DNA from 2 places in the Gordonia sp. JH63 genome. Region 2 is predicted to be linked to the other one. Evidence: predicted binding sites of a transcription regulator. Region 2 holds the regulator's gene; the other holds the start of a gene.
What was found. Region 2 encodes LexA, which represses DNA repair genes until DNA is damaged. Its sites were predicted from a motif close to CGAACANNTGTTCG; they were not measured.
Positions count from the first base shown of each region.

Region 1 (7,708 bases), 1.4 Mb from region 2:
CGGTGTGATCAATCCGCAGACGCCGACCGGTTCGTACACGATGCGCGAATCGGCGTCGGGTGACCCGGTGTCGACCACACGCCCGGCGTCGGCCGCCGCGAGCTTGCCGAAGTACCGGAAGCAGTTCGCGATGTCGGTCATGTCGATGTCCGACTCGTAGGGCCGCTTGCCGGTGTCGAGGGTCTCGGCGCGGACGAACTCGTCTCGGCGCTCGGCGATCTGGGCGGCGACGCGGAGAAGGAGGTCCCCACGGTCGGCGGCGGGTGTGGCGCTCCACTCGCCGGCGTCGAACGCGCGGCGGGCCGCCGCGATGGCCTGCTCGGTGTCGGACACCCCGGCCTCGGCCACCACGCCGACGACTGAGTTGTTTGCGGGACACCGGATCTCGCGGGTCTCGCCGGAAGCGGAGGGCCGCCAGCGGCCGCCGATGTAGAGGGTCTCGCTCATCGAGCCGGTGCTCCTTCGGAACTGCTGTCGGGAATGTCCGTGTCGCTGTCGGGCACGGTACCGTCGCCGGCGGCTGCATCGGGTCCGGGGTCGTGGTGATCACCGGCTGCATCCCGCAGATGCAGGTAGCCGAGATGGCGTTCGTACTGGTCGAGGATGTCACCGATGATCTGGTCGCGGGTGTACCCGGTGAGCGAGTAGCCCTGGGACCCCTCGGTGAGATACACCTCGCACCGGAAGTATCGATCGTCGGATCGCTGGGTCCGGACCGCGTACGTCGGGGTCGGCGCCGAGACCGGCCAGACGCAGTACTCGAACCGGGGGACCTCGGCGAGTTCGACGATCAGGCGCGGCGACGGCAGCCCTTCGTTCTCGGCCGACTCGTCGACCGTCGCGGTGATCCCCTCCCGGCCGAATTGTTCGGCGACCTCGGTCATGGCCGGTACGACGTTGGCTTCGATGAACTTCCGGGTCGCAACCCGGCCGGGGAAGCGCAGGGTGCCGATGAGTCGCTGTCGCCAGCTGCCGTGTTCCGTCGGGCCGCGCCCGACGGCGATCACCTTGGGCAGCGTCGTCCGGAAGCTGTCGAGTTTCACCGACTCGTTGCGGACGGCACGGAGCAGTGAGATGCCGATGAGCCCGAGGACGAAGGAGAACGGCAGGCCCATGATCACCGTCGCGGCCTGCAGGGTGAGGATGGACCCGTCGCCGCCGCCGGCGAACAGCATCGACAGGGTCAGCAGACCGATCGCCACCGACCAGAAGATACGAAGCGACCGTGTGCAATCGGCCATCGGGTCGTCGAGGCGGCTGGTGAAATTGCCCATCACGAGCGAGCCGGAGTCGGCGCTGGTCACGTAGAACAGCAGGCCGGTGATGGTTGCGATCCCGATGAGCAGCGTCGAACCCGGGTACTGATCGAGCAGCGAATAGAACCCGGCCTCGGGTGTGGAGGCCGTCGTCTCGGCGAAATCCGCATCGCCGCGGGCCACCTGCAGGGCACTGTTCCCGAAGATCGAGATCCACACCAGGATGAAGCTGAACGGGACCACCAGCACGCCGAAGATGAACTGCCGCAACGTGCGTCCGCGCGAGATGCGGGCGAGGAAGAGTCCGACGAACGGCGCCCAGGCCACCCACCACGCCCAGAAGAACAGGGTCCAGCCGTCGACGAAGGCGCGGGCGTCGTTGCCGGGCGGCGGGTTCATCTGGTCCCAGGCGAAGGTGTCGAGTGTCCGGTCGGCAAATGTGGACACATAGTCGCCCGCGTTCTGGACGAGCCCGTTGAGCAGGAAGTCCGCGTCTTTGGCGACCGTGATGTATATGAGCAGGCAGATGGCCAGGATGACGTTGATCTCGGAGAGGCGTCGAATGCCCCTGTCGACACCAGAGGTCGCAGACGCGGTCGCGATCACCACAGCCAGGACGATCAGGCCGATCTGGGCCGCCTTGCCCTGCTCGATCCCGAAGATCTCGTTCAGCCCGAAGTTGAGCTGGACGACCCCGATCCCCAGTGAGGTGGCGATGCCGAAGATGGTGCCGAGGACGGCCGCGACGTCGATCGCGTCGCCCCAGCGGCCTTCGACACGTTTGCCGAAGATCGGGTAGAGCGCTGCCCGGATCGTCAGCGGGAGATTGTGCCGGAAGGCGAAATACGCGAGTGCGCCACCCATGAGCGCGTACATCGCCCAGCCGGTCACGCCGTAGTGGAAGACCGTCCAGGTGACCGCCTCACGTGCCGCTTCGTTGGTCTCCCCGGCCCCGGTCGGCGGGTTGAGGAAGTGGGTCACGGGTTCGGCGACCGAGAAGAACATCAGATCGATGCCGATGCCCGCGGCGAACAGCATCGACGTCCAGGTGAAGAGGCTGTACTCCGGACGCGATTCCTCCGGTCCGAGCCGGTAGCGCCCGTACTTGCTGAGGCCGAGGAACACCACGAGACCAACGATGGCGGTGGCGAGGATGAAGTACCACCAGCCGAACCAGCGGGTGATGAAGTCGCGTACGTCGTTGATCGTCGACTCGGCCGCTGCCGGTGCCGCCAGCGCCCAGACGGCGAAGGCGACCACGATGACAGCCGAGGCTATGAAGACGGTCAGATTGACCCGGCGCGTGGGCAATCGCCGCTCGCCGGTCTTGGTCTCGGCATGGACCGACGTGGACGGTCGAGCGGCGTCATCACTCATGGACCACGACGCTAGTCCGATCGCCGATGGGGCGGACCGTTTGGACGGATCCGTGTGAGTTGTTCTACCCGGTTCAGTGGGTGGCGAGTAGCTCCATCAGGTGTGCTTCGACGAGGGAGGGGCGGACCTGTCGTCGGCCGGGTCGGGGTGGTCGGACGTCGATGACGTGGCTGATCGTCGCCCATGAGCGGCGTGCGTCGTCGTGGGTGTGGCCGTCTGGGCGTGGTTGATCGCCGGGCCGGGTTGGTGGTCCGTGGATCTCGTCGCGCACGGTGTTCAGATGTTGTGCGAACCGCCTGGGTATGTCGGGTCGACGGTTGAGGCGTTCGGGGTTGGGTGGCGCCCCGGGTTCAGCATTCAACCGCCACATGCAGCGACCTTCGTCGGGCCCGGACCGGACGATGCGGGTGGTGTACTGCCCGGGCTTGTCGCCGACCATGCGGTTGTGGCGTGGGCACGCCGGGGCGAGGTCGTCGATGTTAGTGAGACCACCCTTCGCCCAATCCTTCTGGGCGTGATGCATGTCGACGTGGGTGGCGGGCTGATCACACCCGGGTGCCGAGCACACTTCACCGTCGGGGCGGGCAAACGACGCCAGGCGTTGTTCGCGCGTGGCGAGACGTTTCCCCCTACCGAAGTGCAGCGGCACGGTGGTGTGGTCTTTGAAGATCGCCAACCACGGTTGGATGTCGGCGGCCATTGCGATCAGGTCCGGGATGGGCAGCAGGGTGCCGGTGGCGGTGGTCGCGAGGCCGGCTTCACGAATCAGATCAGCGAGGTCGGCTTTGATGATCAGCTGCATCGGCAGCCCACGATGCGTGGTGCCGAGAGTGCCGTCAGCAAATTTGGCGGCCAGTGCGGCGTCGAGGGCGTCGTGATTGGTCTGGGCGGGGGTGCGGCCGTCGCGGTCGGCGGCGGCTGTCAGGGTGTCGGGGTCGGCGGTGCCGGCCGGTCCGCAGGGCGACTGTGGGTCGTCGGGGTTGTTGAGTCCGGGTTTGCCCCAGACGGCGAACATCATCGTCAGCCGGGCGTGGAGTTCGGGAGTTAGGGTGCCGGAGATGGTGGCGGTGCCATCGGCGCGTTGCCGGCCGATCCACAGGCCGCGGCGCCGTTTCTGGTCCGAATCGTCGGCGAGGGTGCCGTCGGGGTCGAGGTGAGCGAGCAGCCGGGCACCGAGTTGGGTGATGTCAGCAGGCGTGTGGTCGACGGCGATCTCGGCCATCTGTCGTTCGGCGGCGACCTTGATGTCGTGGTCGACGGCTACCGGGATGCGGTCGAGGACATCCAGGGTGGCCTGCACGTGCCCGGAGCCAACAGCTCCCACAGCGAACGCCTCGGCCAGCGTGGGGTGTTCGGGCTCCAGAATGTCGCCGCCCAGGCTGGTCCGGTGGGAGGTGGCATCCATCTGTATTCGGCGCCGCACCGGGTTGGACACCCGCAGCCGGTGGGTCATGAACTGCATGAGTGTCCTGCAGCCTGCCTTGCGGGGGAGGTCGCGGGCCTCGACCTGATCGATCTGCCGGTCACCGGCCACGGTCAGCCGGGCGATCGCTTTCTCGGTGTCGGCCGCCAGATCGGCCAACTCGGTATCGGTGCACGGCGCCAGGTCCACGGTCTGTAGTTCGTCGAGGATGCGGTGGAGGTCGGCCACCAGCTCGACGGCACGTGGTTGCGCCGTGGTGGTTTCGTCAGACATGGTCACCTCCCCCGAGTACCGTTGCTGCGAATGTACGTTCGAGTGTACACGGCCATCGGTCGCCGTCAATACCAAAAATGTTGTCGTGCAACAGAACTGAGCGCCTACATCTTGTCGGTGTCGTGTGATAGGCGTCCGCCGCGTGTCGTGGCCGTGCTCGCCGTGTACCGGGCCGTACCCGGATGCACCCTGCTGCTCGTTGGTGTGCGACGGTCGCAGTCAAGCGAGGGCCAGATCTACCGAGGCCCGGCAGCGGCCCGGGTGGTCCCCATTCGCCTCCTGTGGTCTCGTCGGCCGGCGGTTTCCGCGATACCCGGCTGCTGTCGGGCACAACGCGGGCGCCGCGTCGCGGGTCCCAGCGCCCGGTGGGGGCGCATCCCGGGCCGTCGGCGGCCCGTTCGCTCTCGGCGTAGACGGCGGGGAACACAGCCCCGGCCTGCGCAGTTGTACTGGGCACATCCCCGCCGCAACGGGGGATCCATGCACTCTGCGCAGGCGTTAACTGCAGGTGCACCCCAGACGACCTCTAGAGTGGAAGCAGGCTGGTCGTCGTCTATCCGCACCGGTTGTCCTCCGGGACCTCCGAGGTGGTCTCCGCGGCGGCCGGGGCGCTAGCAATGTGAGGGAGAACAATGTTCGAACGGTTCACCGACCGCGCGCGTCGGGTTGTGGTTCTGGCCCAAGAAGAAGCGCGCATGCTCAACCACAACTACATCGGTACCGAGCACATCCTCCTCGGCCTCATCCACGAGGGCGAGGGCGTGGCGGCCAAGGCGCTCGAGTCGCTCGGGATCTCGCTCGAAGGGGTTCGCAGCCAGGTCGAGGAGATCATCGGCCAGGGTCAGCAGGCGCCGTCGGGACACATCCCGTTCACCCCGCGTGCCAAGAAGGTGCTGGAGCTCTCGCTGCGCGAGGCCCTGCAGCTCGGCCACAACTACATCGGTACCGAGCACATCCTGCTCGGCCTGATCCGCGAGGGCGAGGGCGTCGCTGCCCAGGTGCTGGTGAAGCTCGGCGCCGACCTCAACCGGGTCCGCCAGCAGGTCATCCAGCTCCTCAGCGGATACCAGGGCAAGGAGCCGCAGGAGGCGGGCACCGGCGGTCGCAGCAGCGAGTCCGGCACCCCGTCGACCTCGCTGGTCCTCGACCAGTTCGGTCGTAACCTGACCGCCGCGGCCTCCGAGGGCAAGCTCGACCCGGTCATCGGCCGGGAGAAGGAAATCGAGCGGGTCATGCAGGTGCTCAGCCGCCGCACCAAGAACAACCCGGTGCTGATCGGTGAGCCCGGCGTCGGCAAGACCGCCGTCGTCGAGGGCCTGGCTCAGGCCATCGTCAACGGCAAGGTCCCCGAGACCCTCAAGGACAAGCAGCTCTACACCCTCGACCTCGGTTCGCTGGTCGCGGGCAGCCGCTACCGCGGTGACTTCGAGGAACGCCTCAAGAAGGTGCTCAAGGAGATCAACACCCGCGGCGACATCATCCTGTTCATCGACGAGTTGCACACGCTCGTCGGCGCAGGTGCCGCCGAGGGCGCCATCGACGCCGCCAGCATCCTCAAGCCGAAGCTGGCCCGCGGCGAGTTGCAGACCATCGGCGCGACGACCCTCGACGAGTACCGCAAGTACATCGAGAAGGACGCCGCACTCGAGCGTCGCTTCCAGCCCGTGCAGGTGGGCGAGCCGTCTGTCGAGCACACCATCGAGATCCTCAAGGGCCTGCGCGACCGGTACGAGTCGCACCACCGCGTCTCGATCACCGACGGCGCGCTGGTCGCCGCCGCCACGCTGGCCGACCGCTACATCAACGACCGGTTCCTGCCGGACAAGGCGATCGACCTCATCGACGAGGCCGGCGCGCGCATGCGCATCCGCCGGATGACCGCGCCGCCAGACCTGCGTGAGTTCGACGACCGCATCGCCGATGCGCGCAAGGAGAAAGAAAGCGCGATCGACGCTCAGGACTTCGAGAAGGCCGCCAGCCTCCGCGACAAGGAGAAGCAGCTGGTCGCCGAGCGCGCCGAGCGCGAGAAGCAGTGGCGCAGCGGTGACATGGACGTCGTGGCCGAGGTCGACGACGAGCAGATCGCCGAGGTCCTCGGCAACTGGACCGGCATCCCGGTGTTCAAGCTCACCGAGGAGGAGACCACGCGTCTGCTCCGCATGGAGGAGGAGCTGCACAAGCGGATCATCGGGCAGGAGGACGCAGTCAAGGCGGTCTCGAAGGCGATCCGTCGTACCCGTGCCGGCCTGAAGGATCCGAAGCGGCCGTCGGGCTCGTTCATCTTCGCCGGTCCGTCCGGTGTCGGTAAGACCGAGCTCTCCAAGGCGCTGGCGAACTTCCTCTTCGGCGAGGACGACGCCCTGATCCAGATCGACATGGGCGAGTTCCACGACCGCTTCACCGCGTCGCGTCTGTTCGGTGCCCCTCCCGGGTACGTCGGCTACGAAGAGGGCGGGCAGCTCACCGAGAAGGTGCGCCGCAAGCCGTTCTCGGTGGTGCTGTTCGACGAGATCGAGAAGGCCCACTCGGAGATCTACAACACCCTGCTGCAGGTCCTCGAAGACGGTCGTCTGACCGACGGTCAGGGCCGCACGGTCGACTTCAAGAACACCGTGCTGATCTTCACCTCGAACCTCGGTACCTCGGACATCTCCAAGGCCGTGGGCATGGGCTTCTCGTCGAGCGACGGAACCCAGTCGAACTACGAGCGGATGAAGCAGAAGGTCAACGACGAGCTCAAGAAGCACTTCCGCCCCGAGTTCCTCAACCGCATCGACGACATCGTCGTGTTCCACCAGCTCACGCGGGAAGAGATCATCCAGATGGTCGATCTCATGCTGACCCGCGTGGAGGGTGCATTGAAGAACAAGGACATGGCTCTCGAGGTCACCGACCGCGCGAAGGCCCTGCTGGCCAAGCGTGGCTTCGATCCGGTGCTGGGTGCGCGTCCGCTGCGTCGCACCATCCAGCGCGAGATCGAGGACCAGCTCTCGGAGAAGATCCTGTTCGGCGACATCGCTCCCGGACAGATCGTCCTGGTCGACGTCGAGAACTGGGACGGCGAGGGCGACGGCGACGACGCCCGGTTCGTCTTCACCGGCTCGGAGAAGCCGCGCATGGTTCCCGACGCGCCGGTCGAGCTCACCAAGGCCGGCGAGGCCGACGCGAGCTGAGCGCAGCCCGTCTGAGCTGATCTGACACCAGCGGCGGCGTCACCCGACAGGGTGGCGCCGCCGTTGTGTTGTGCCCGGCTGGTGCGCGGCTCCGCGCATTGACACAGCCGACGCGGAGTGTCCCAGCGCCCGATAGCATCGATCTGTGACGAGCGATACATCAGAGGTCGGGCGCAAGTCCCGACAGGACCAGCCCACCATCACCG
Region 1 is NZ_CP047235.1:888,446-896,153, forward strand. It holds gene GR168_RS04015 (aldehyde dehydrogenase family protein) at 1-447, opposite strand, end outside; gene betT (choline BCCT transporter BetT) at 444-2,633, opposite strand; gene GR168_RS04025 (HNH endonuclease signature motif containing protein) at 2,707-4,329, opposite strand; gene GR168_RS04030 (ATP-dependent Clp protease ATP-binding subunit) at 4,962-7,502, shown strand; gene GR168_RS04035 (enoyl-CoA hydratase-related protein) at 7,648-7,708, shown strand, end outside.
Region 1: GR168_RS04025 (HNH endonuclease signature motif containing protein) is a predicted target of LexA. The motif match lies at 4,357-4,370, and genes of this name have one in related genera.

Region 2 (7,708 bases):
GCTCGCCGACTGCACCCGACGGGCCATTCGGGACACGGTCGCCGACATCGACGACGCAGAGCTCGCCGCGGTTCGCTCACCACAGTCCTTCTCGGCGCTGCTCGAACGGATCCGGCCACGGGTCGCCGCGGCCGCACCGGACTACTTCTCGCTGGCCGTCGCAGCCCTCGAACGGATGTCCCCGCTGCGGGCGGCGATCGACCGGCACGCCGGTTCGCTGGCTGCCGACGACGTCGCCGAACAGGTCGCCCACCTCGTGTTCGACGGATTCGTGGCGGCCACCGCGCGACGCCACCTGGAGAATCTGCCGCGCTATCTCGACGGCGCGCAAGCACGTCTGGAGGCACTACCCGCGTCCGCAGCACGCGACCAGGCCGGGGTGGCCGCCGTCGATCGCGTCGTCGAACGGTGGGCCCAGCGCATCGAACAGGTACCCGAGCACCGGCGGGCGGTGGTCGACGACGAAGCGCAGTGGCTCGTCGAGGAGTTGCGCGTGGGGCTGTTCGCCCAGCGTCTCGGCACCGCGTTCCCGGTGTCGGAGAAACGGGTCCTACGAGCTCTGGACCGACTCGGCTGACACGGGTTCGGCGAGCGCGCTCCCGGATCCCGATGCCGCCTTCAGGTCGTCGATCTCGCGCTGGAAGTCCTCCACCGAGTCGAACGACCGGTACACCGAGGCGAAGCGCAGATACGCCACCTCGTCGAGATCGCGGAGCGGACCCAGGATGGCGAGTCCGACCTCGTTGCTGGGGATCTCGGCCGATCCACTGGCGCGCACCGTGTCCTCGACCTGCTGGGCGAGTTGCGCGAGCGCGTCCTCGGCGACGTGGCGGCCCTGACAGGCTCGCCGCACGCCGCGCATGACCTTCTCCCGGCTGAATGGTTCGGTCACGCCGTTGCGTTTGACCACCGCGAGCACGGCGCTCTCCACGGTCGAGAACCGGCGACCGCACTCCACACAGGAGCGACGGCGGCGGATGGCCTGCCCTTCATCTGCGACACGCGAGTCGATGACCTTGGTGTCGTCGTTCTTGCAGAAGGGGCAGCGCATCGTGTCCTCACGCAGGTCGCGGGACGCTGGAACGCACCCGAAGCGTGCGCCCCGCCGCTTGTCGGCCGGCCCCTGTGACATCGAGGATACCGCCCGGCCTCAGCGGTACCGGGGGGTGAGCAGGGGCTGGCCCACCTGCAGCGCGCTCGACCCCAGATCGTTCATCGCGACGATCTCGTCGATCACGACCTCGCGCGGCATCTCGGGTGCCACCCGGCCGGCGATCGAGCTGAGCGAGTCCCCCGAGCGCACGTGGACGACCTCGGCACTCACGGCGGACGGGGTCAGCGAGTCCGAGTAGTTCTGGCCCACGACACCGAACACCCACACGACGAACGCCAGCCCGACGCCGGCGAGGAGCGCGACCGCGGTGCGGCGGCGGCGACGGAACACCGCCGCGTCGGGTCCGACCGGGCCACGCCCGCGCACCCCGACCGAAGAACCACAGTGGGTACCGCCCACCCGCGGGGTCACCGGCGACGCACCCCGCGGTCGGGTGCCGGCCGGCCGGTTGTCTATCGGGCGGCCGCCGTCGGACAGCGGGGCGCGCGTCCGGACCCGATCGGCGCGGTCGGTGGGGGGCCGGACAGCGTCGGGACGGTCGGTGCGGACGGGAGCGACGAGAGTGGCGGTGCGCATGGTGCCCTCCGGTGTTCTGGTGTCTGGATCGTGCGGGGTGTGGCGGTCGGTGTTCGAACATCGATCAGATGTTCGATGCACTGATGTTCGAATTTGTAGCACGACGTCCCGACAAAGTCTCGCGACACATCGAACAAATGTTTGAGGTGCCGGTCGCACTCCGCTAGGCTCGGACCCGGCGCAAGCCATCTACCAGCACGTTCCGAAGACGAGAGGAACCGAACATGAGTGACACCGGCGATAGGCGCGGCCGAGCGCGGGGCGCCGACGACGAGGCCCCGTTCGACGCCGCCGCCGCCGAGGCCTCACTCACCCCGCGACAGGCCGGGGTCCTGGAGGTGATCCGCCGCTCGGTGCGCGAGCGCGGTTATCCGCCGAGCATCCGGGAGATCGGCGACGAGGTCGGCCTGGCCTCGACGTCGTCGGTGGCCCATCAGTTGCGGACGCTGGAACGCAAGGGGCTGCTCAAGCGCGACGCGAACCGTCCCCGTGCGGTCAACATCGCCCCGAGTGACACCCCGTCGCCGGACACCCCGTCGGCCGGTCAGCTGCCCGAGCCGACCTTCGTGCCGGTTCTCGGCCGAATCGCGGCCGGCGGTCCGATCCTGGCCGAGGAGGCCGTCGAGGACGTCTTCCCGCTGCCCCGTGAGCTGGTCGGCGAGGGATCTCTCTTCCTGTTGCGCGTCGTCGGCGAGTCGATGATCGACGCCGCGATCTGCGACGGCGACTGGGTCGTGGTCCGGCAGCAGAACGTCGCCGACAACGGCGACATCGTCGCGGCCATGATCGACGGCGAGGCCACCGTGAAGACCTTCAAGCGTCAGGGCCCCAACGTCTGGCTCATGCCGCACAACGAACTGTTCGATCCGATCCCGGGCAACGATGCCGTCATCCTCGGCAAGGTCGTCACCGTGATGCGGCGAGTCTGACCTCTCCACCGACCGAACCGTCGAGCACCGCCGCGGCAGCCTCGCGCGCCGCGGCGGGGTCCGAGGTGGCCAGGGCAGCCTCGGCGGCGGCCCGGCAGTCCGGTGCGGACACCTCGCCGAGCCGGGCCCCCACGGCCGCGGCAGCAGCCGGCGCGCTGGACAGCGAGGTGACCCCGAGACCGACGAGCACGCAGGCGAGGTTCGGATCGGCGGCGGCCTCGCCGCACACCCCGACCGGCTTTCCCTGACGTGCACCCGCTGCCGCGACACCCGCGATGAGGCTCAACACGGCCGGTTGCCACGGGTCGGTCAGTCCGGCGAGATCGGCCGACATCCGGTCGGCCGCCATCGTGTACTGGGTCAGATCGTTGGTGCCGATGGATACGAAGTCCACCTCGGCGAGGACGGCTTCGGCCAGGATCGCCGCCGCGGGCACCTCGATCATCACCCCGGCGACCAGACCACGGCCGCGGACCTCGGCGGCGAAGGTGCGCGCCTCCGCCGGCGAGGCGATCATCGGCGCCATGACCCACGGCGCGACGGCCGACCCCGACGCGGCCTGCGCGATCGCGTCGAGCTGATGCGCGCGGATCTCGGGGTGCGCCAGCGCGATCCGATCGCCCCGCACGCCGAGCGCTGGGTTCGATTCGTCGGGATGGGTCACGAACCGGAGCGGTTTGTCGGACCCGGCGTCGAGGGTGCGGATGACCACCTTCTGCCCGTCGAACGCATCGAGCACCTCCCGGTAGATCGCGGCCTGCTCGTCCACCGACGGTTCGTCGGCACGCTCGAGGAACGCGAGTTCGGTGCGGAAGAGCCCGACGCCCTCGACGGGGTACCCGGCCGCGGCGCGTGCCGACGATCCGTCGGCGACGTTGGCGAGCACCGCCACGGCCACCCCGTCGGCGGTCTGCCCCGGACCGGTCCAGCCGGCGACGAGTGCGGCATGCCGCCGATCCTCGTCGACGCGAGCCCGGGCCGCCTCCGCATCGGGCTCCACCTCGATCCGCCCGGTGCTGCCGTCGACGAGAACGGTTGTGCCGGGCTCGATCTCGTCCAGGTCGGCCACCGCCACCACGCACGGGATCCCCAGCTGGCGCGCGATGATCGCGGTGTGGCTGGTCGGTCCGCCGAGGCGGGTGACGAGGGCGATGGTGCTCGTGGGGTCGAGGCCCGCGGTGTCGGCGGGCGCGAGGTCGTCGGCGAGCAGGACCGACGGCACCTCCGGAGTGGGCACACCAGGTTCGGGTAGGCCGAGCAGTTCGGCGAGGACCCGGTCGCGCACGTCGTTGAGATCGGTGACCCGCTCGGCCATCAGTCCGCCGAGCTTGGTGAACACCGCCGCGAACTGTTCGGTGGCCGCGACGGCAGCGGCCTCGGCGGGGGCGCCCTTGCCGATGAGCGCGGTCGCGGCACCGATCCAGCCGCGGTCCTCGGCCAGGCCCGCCGTCGCGGCGAGCACCTCGGCCGTCACCCCGGTGTTCTGCGACGCGCGCGTGCGCAGCCGCGCGGCGACGGCGCCGGCCGCGGTGGCGAAGCGCGTGACCTCGTCGGCGCGCCGTTCCTCGGCGATCTCCACACCGACGCCGAGCTTCTCCGGCGAGTGGTCGGGTCGCTCGCCCGGCCACAGCGCGGGACCGTGGGCCAACCCGCCGACCACCGGGGTTCCCGTCAGGATCTGCGCCATCGTCTTGCCTCTCACTCGACTACCGATGTGACCACCGTTACAAAAAGTGCTTGACTTGTCAACACAAACAGGCGTAAACACAATTACTACAACATCCAATCCCACACGCCTCAACAAGCGGGTTGGTCGAAACCGGAGATCGGAGCGGTGTGTACGCCGAGGAGAGACAACAGGCGATCGTCGACGAGGTGCGACTCGCGGGGCGGGCATCCGTGGCCGCGCTCGCCGAGAAATTCGACGTCACCAGCGAGACCGTCCGACGCGATCTCGCGGTACTGGAACGCGCCGGACATCTCCAGCGGGTCCACGGCGGCGCCGTGCGCGCCGAGATCATGCGCACCCTCGGCGAGCTCGGGATCGACGAACGGGAGTCGAGCCAGATCGAGCAGAAGACCGCGATCGGCCGGGCGGCCATCCGGTTCCTGCCGCCCGACGGCGGCTCGGTGCTCTTCGACGCCGGCACCACCACCTACCGCGCGGCCGAGGCGACCGCTCCCGATCGGAGGCTCACCCTGTTCACCAACAGCCTGCCCATCGCCGGCCTGCTCGCGGGAACCCATCCCGACGGTCTCCATGCCCTCGGCGGACGCGTACGCGGTCTCACCCAGGCGACCGTGGGCGTCGACACCGTGGACGCGCTTCGCCGACTGCGCGTGACCACCGCCTTCATCGGGACGAACGGCCTGAGCGAGGCCCACGGGTTGTCGACACCCGACCCCGACGAGGCCGCGGTCAAGGCGGCGATGGTCGCAGCCGCGCAACGGGTCGTGGTCCTTGCCGACAGCTCGAAGATGGACCGCGAGGACCTCACCTCCTTCGCCGGACTCGACGACGTCGACGTCCTCATCACCGACTCCGGGATCGACCCGGCCTATTCGGCGGCCCTGTCCGCGCGTGGCGTCGAGGTCGTGATCGCATGATCGTCACCGTCACCGCCAACCCGAGTCTCGACCGCACCCTCGAACTCGGCGCACCGCTCGCCCGCGGCGAGGTGCAGCGCGCCGGCGTGGTCCGCACCGAGCCGGGCGGCAAGGGCGTCAACGTGGCCCGGGTCGTCGCGGCCGCGGGCCTGGCCACCCGCGCACTGCTCCCGGCGCGGCCGGGCGACCCGCTGCGGGCCGCACTCGACGACCTCGCACTCCCCTACGACGCCGTGCCGGTCGACGGCGAGGTCCGGTCCAACATCACCATCGCCGAATCCGACGGGACGACCACCAAGATCAACGCACCGGGCGTCACCTTGACGGGCCCGGACCGCGAGGCGCTCGTCGGGCTGATCCGTGAGCACGCCGGCTCCGCGCAGTGGGTCACCCTCTGCGGGTCGCTGCCTCCCGGCGTCCCCGACGACTGGTACCGCTCGATCGCCGACGACCTCGTCCTCGCCGGCTGCCGGGTCGCGGTGGACACCTCGGGCGCTCCCCTCCGTGCCAGCGTCACCGGTCGCGTCGACCTGATCAAGCCCAACGAGGACGAGCTCGCCGAACTGACCGGCGCCGACCCCGGACAGCTCCGAGAAGCACTCGCGCGCAACGATCTCGGACCGGTCATCGACGCCGCTGCGACCATCGCCGAACAGATCGGGGGCAACGTCCTCGCCACCCTCGGCGCCGTCGGGGCCGTGTTGGTCACCGCATCCGGCGTGTGGTCGGCGACCCCGCCGCCGATCGTCCCGCGCAGCACCGTCGGCGCCGGCGACTCGTCACTGGCCGGCTACCTCATCGCGCAGAGCACCGGGGCCGCGCCCGCCGACTGCCTCCGGTCGGCCGTGGCGTACGGCGCGGCGGCCGCATCGCTCGCCGGCACCCAGGCCCCCACGCCCGACCACCTCGACCTCCCCGGCGTGCGGGTGACCGAACTGTCGGGAGCCGCGCGCATGACCTGACGGCACCGTCCCGGCGAGTCTCCACATCCATCCAACACCGCACCCATCCAGCACCGACTCCATCCACCATCGACCCACCCAGCACCGACCCCACTCTTTCCACCGAAGGACATCCCATGACCGAGCAGATCATCACCGCGCAGACGGTGAGTCTCGACGTCGACGCCGGCGGCGATCCCGCCGCCGTCATCACCACGCTCGCCGACGCCCTCGCCGCGGCCGGCCGGACCACCGATCCCGCCGACCTCGCGCGGGCCGCACTGGACCGAGAAGCCAAGTCCGCCACCGGACTTCCCGGCGGCATCGCCATCCCGCACGCCCGTACCGCGTCGGTGACCGCGGCCAGTCTCGCCATGGCGCGGCTGTCCCGCAAGGTCGACTTCGGCGCACCGGACGGGCCGGCCGACCTGGTCTTCCTCATCGCCGCGCCCGAGGGGGGTGCCAGTGCGCACATGAAGCTCCTCAGCTCGCTGGCCCGCTCACTCGTCCGGCCCGACTTCGTGGCCTCGCTCCGCGCGGCCGAGAACGAGGAGCGGGTCATCGAATTGGTCAACGAGGCCATCGACCCCGCACCCCCGGCCCCCGCCACCGCGCCGACCGCCACCCCGTCGACCCCTGCCCCGTCGACCACTGCCCCGGCCGCCGCGGCAGCACCAGCGACGTCGACCACGGAACCCGAAGGTGCGCCGGCCCGCCCGGACTCGGACCGGACCCCGGACCCGGGACCGGCCACGCCGCGCATCGTCGCGATCACCGCATGCCCGACCGGCATCGCCCACACCTACATGGCGGCCGACGCCCTGAAGTACGCCGCCGAGCGGGCCGGCGTCGAGTTCGCGGTGGAGACCCAGGGGTCCTCGGCGACCACGGCCTTCGATCCGGATGTGATCGCGTCGGCCGACGCCGTCATCTTCGCCACCGACGTCGGGGTCAAGGACCGCAACCGGTTCCGCGGCAAACCCGTCATCGCATCCGGGGTGAAGCGCGCCATCAACGAGCCCGACGCCATGATCGCCGAGGCGGTCGCGGCGGGGCGCGACCCGAACGCGGCGCGCGTCACCGGCGACGGCGCGGACGCGGACGCGGCCGACTCGTCGAAGTCGGGCATCGGTCTCGCCGGCCGTACACGCCAGGCACTCATGACCGGTGTGAGCTACATGATCCCGTTCGTCGCGGCGGGCGGACTGCTCATCGCGCTCGGCTTCCTGCTCGCCGGCTACGAGGTCGCCAACACGAACCTCGACGACGGCGGCACCCTCAGCGACGGCGCGTTCATCGCCCTGAACAACAGCCTCTGGGATCTGCCGGCGGGCGGGTTGTTGCAGTACCTGGGCGCGGTGAGCTTCGCGATCGGCTCGGGCGTGATGGGCCTGGCGGTACCGGTCCTCGCGGGCTACATCTCCTTCGCGATCGCCGACCGCCCCGGTATCGCACCCGGTTTCGTCGCCGGCATCGTCTCGCTCGCCGTGGGCGCCAGCTTCATCGGCGCACTGATCGGCGGTCTCATCGCCGGCGTGGTG
Region 2 is NZ_CP047235.1:2,311,799-2,319,506, reverse strand. It holds gene hrpA (ATP-dependent RNA helicase HrpA) at 1-577, shown strand, start outside; gene nrdR (transcriptional regulator NrdR) at 551-1,051, opposite strand; gene GR168_RS10495 (LysM peptidoglycan-binding domain-containing protein) at 1,151-1,690, opposite strand; gene lexA (transcriptional repressor LexA) at 1,915-2,619, shown strand; gene GR168_RS10485 (putative PEP-binding protein) at 2,597-4,306, opposite strand; gene GR168_RS10480 (DeoR/GlpR family DNA-binding transcription regulator) at 4,456-5,226, shown strand; gene GR168_RS10475 (1-phosphofructokinase family hexose kinase) at 5,223-6,188, shown strand; gene GR168_RS10470 (fructose-specific PTS transporter subunit EIIC) at 6,305-7,708, shown strand, end outside.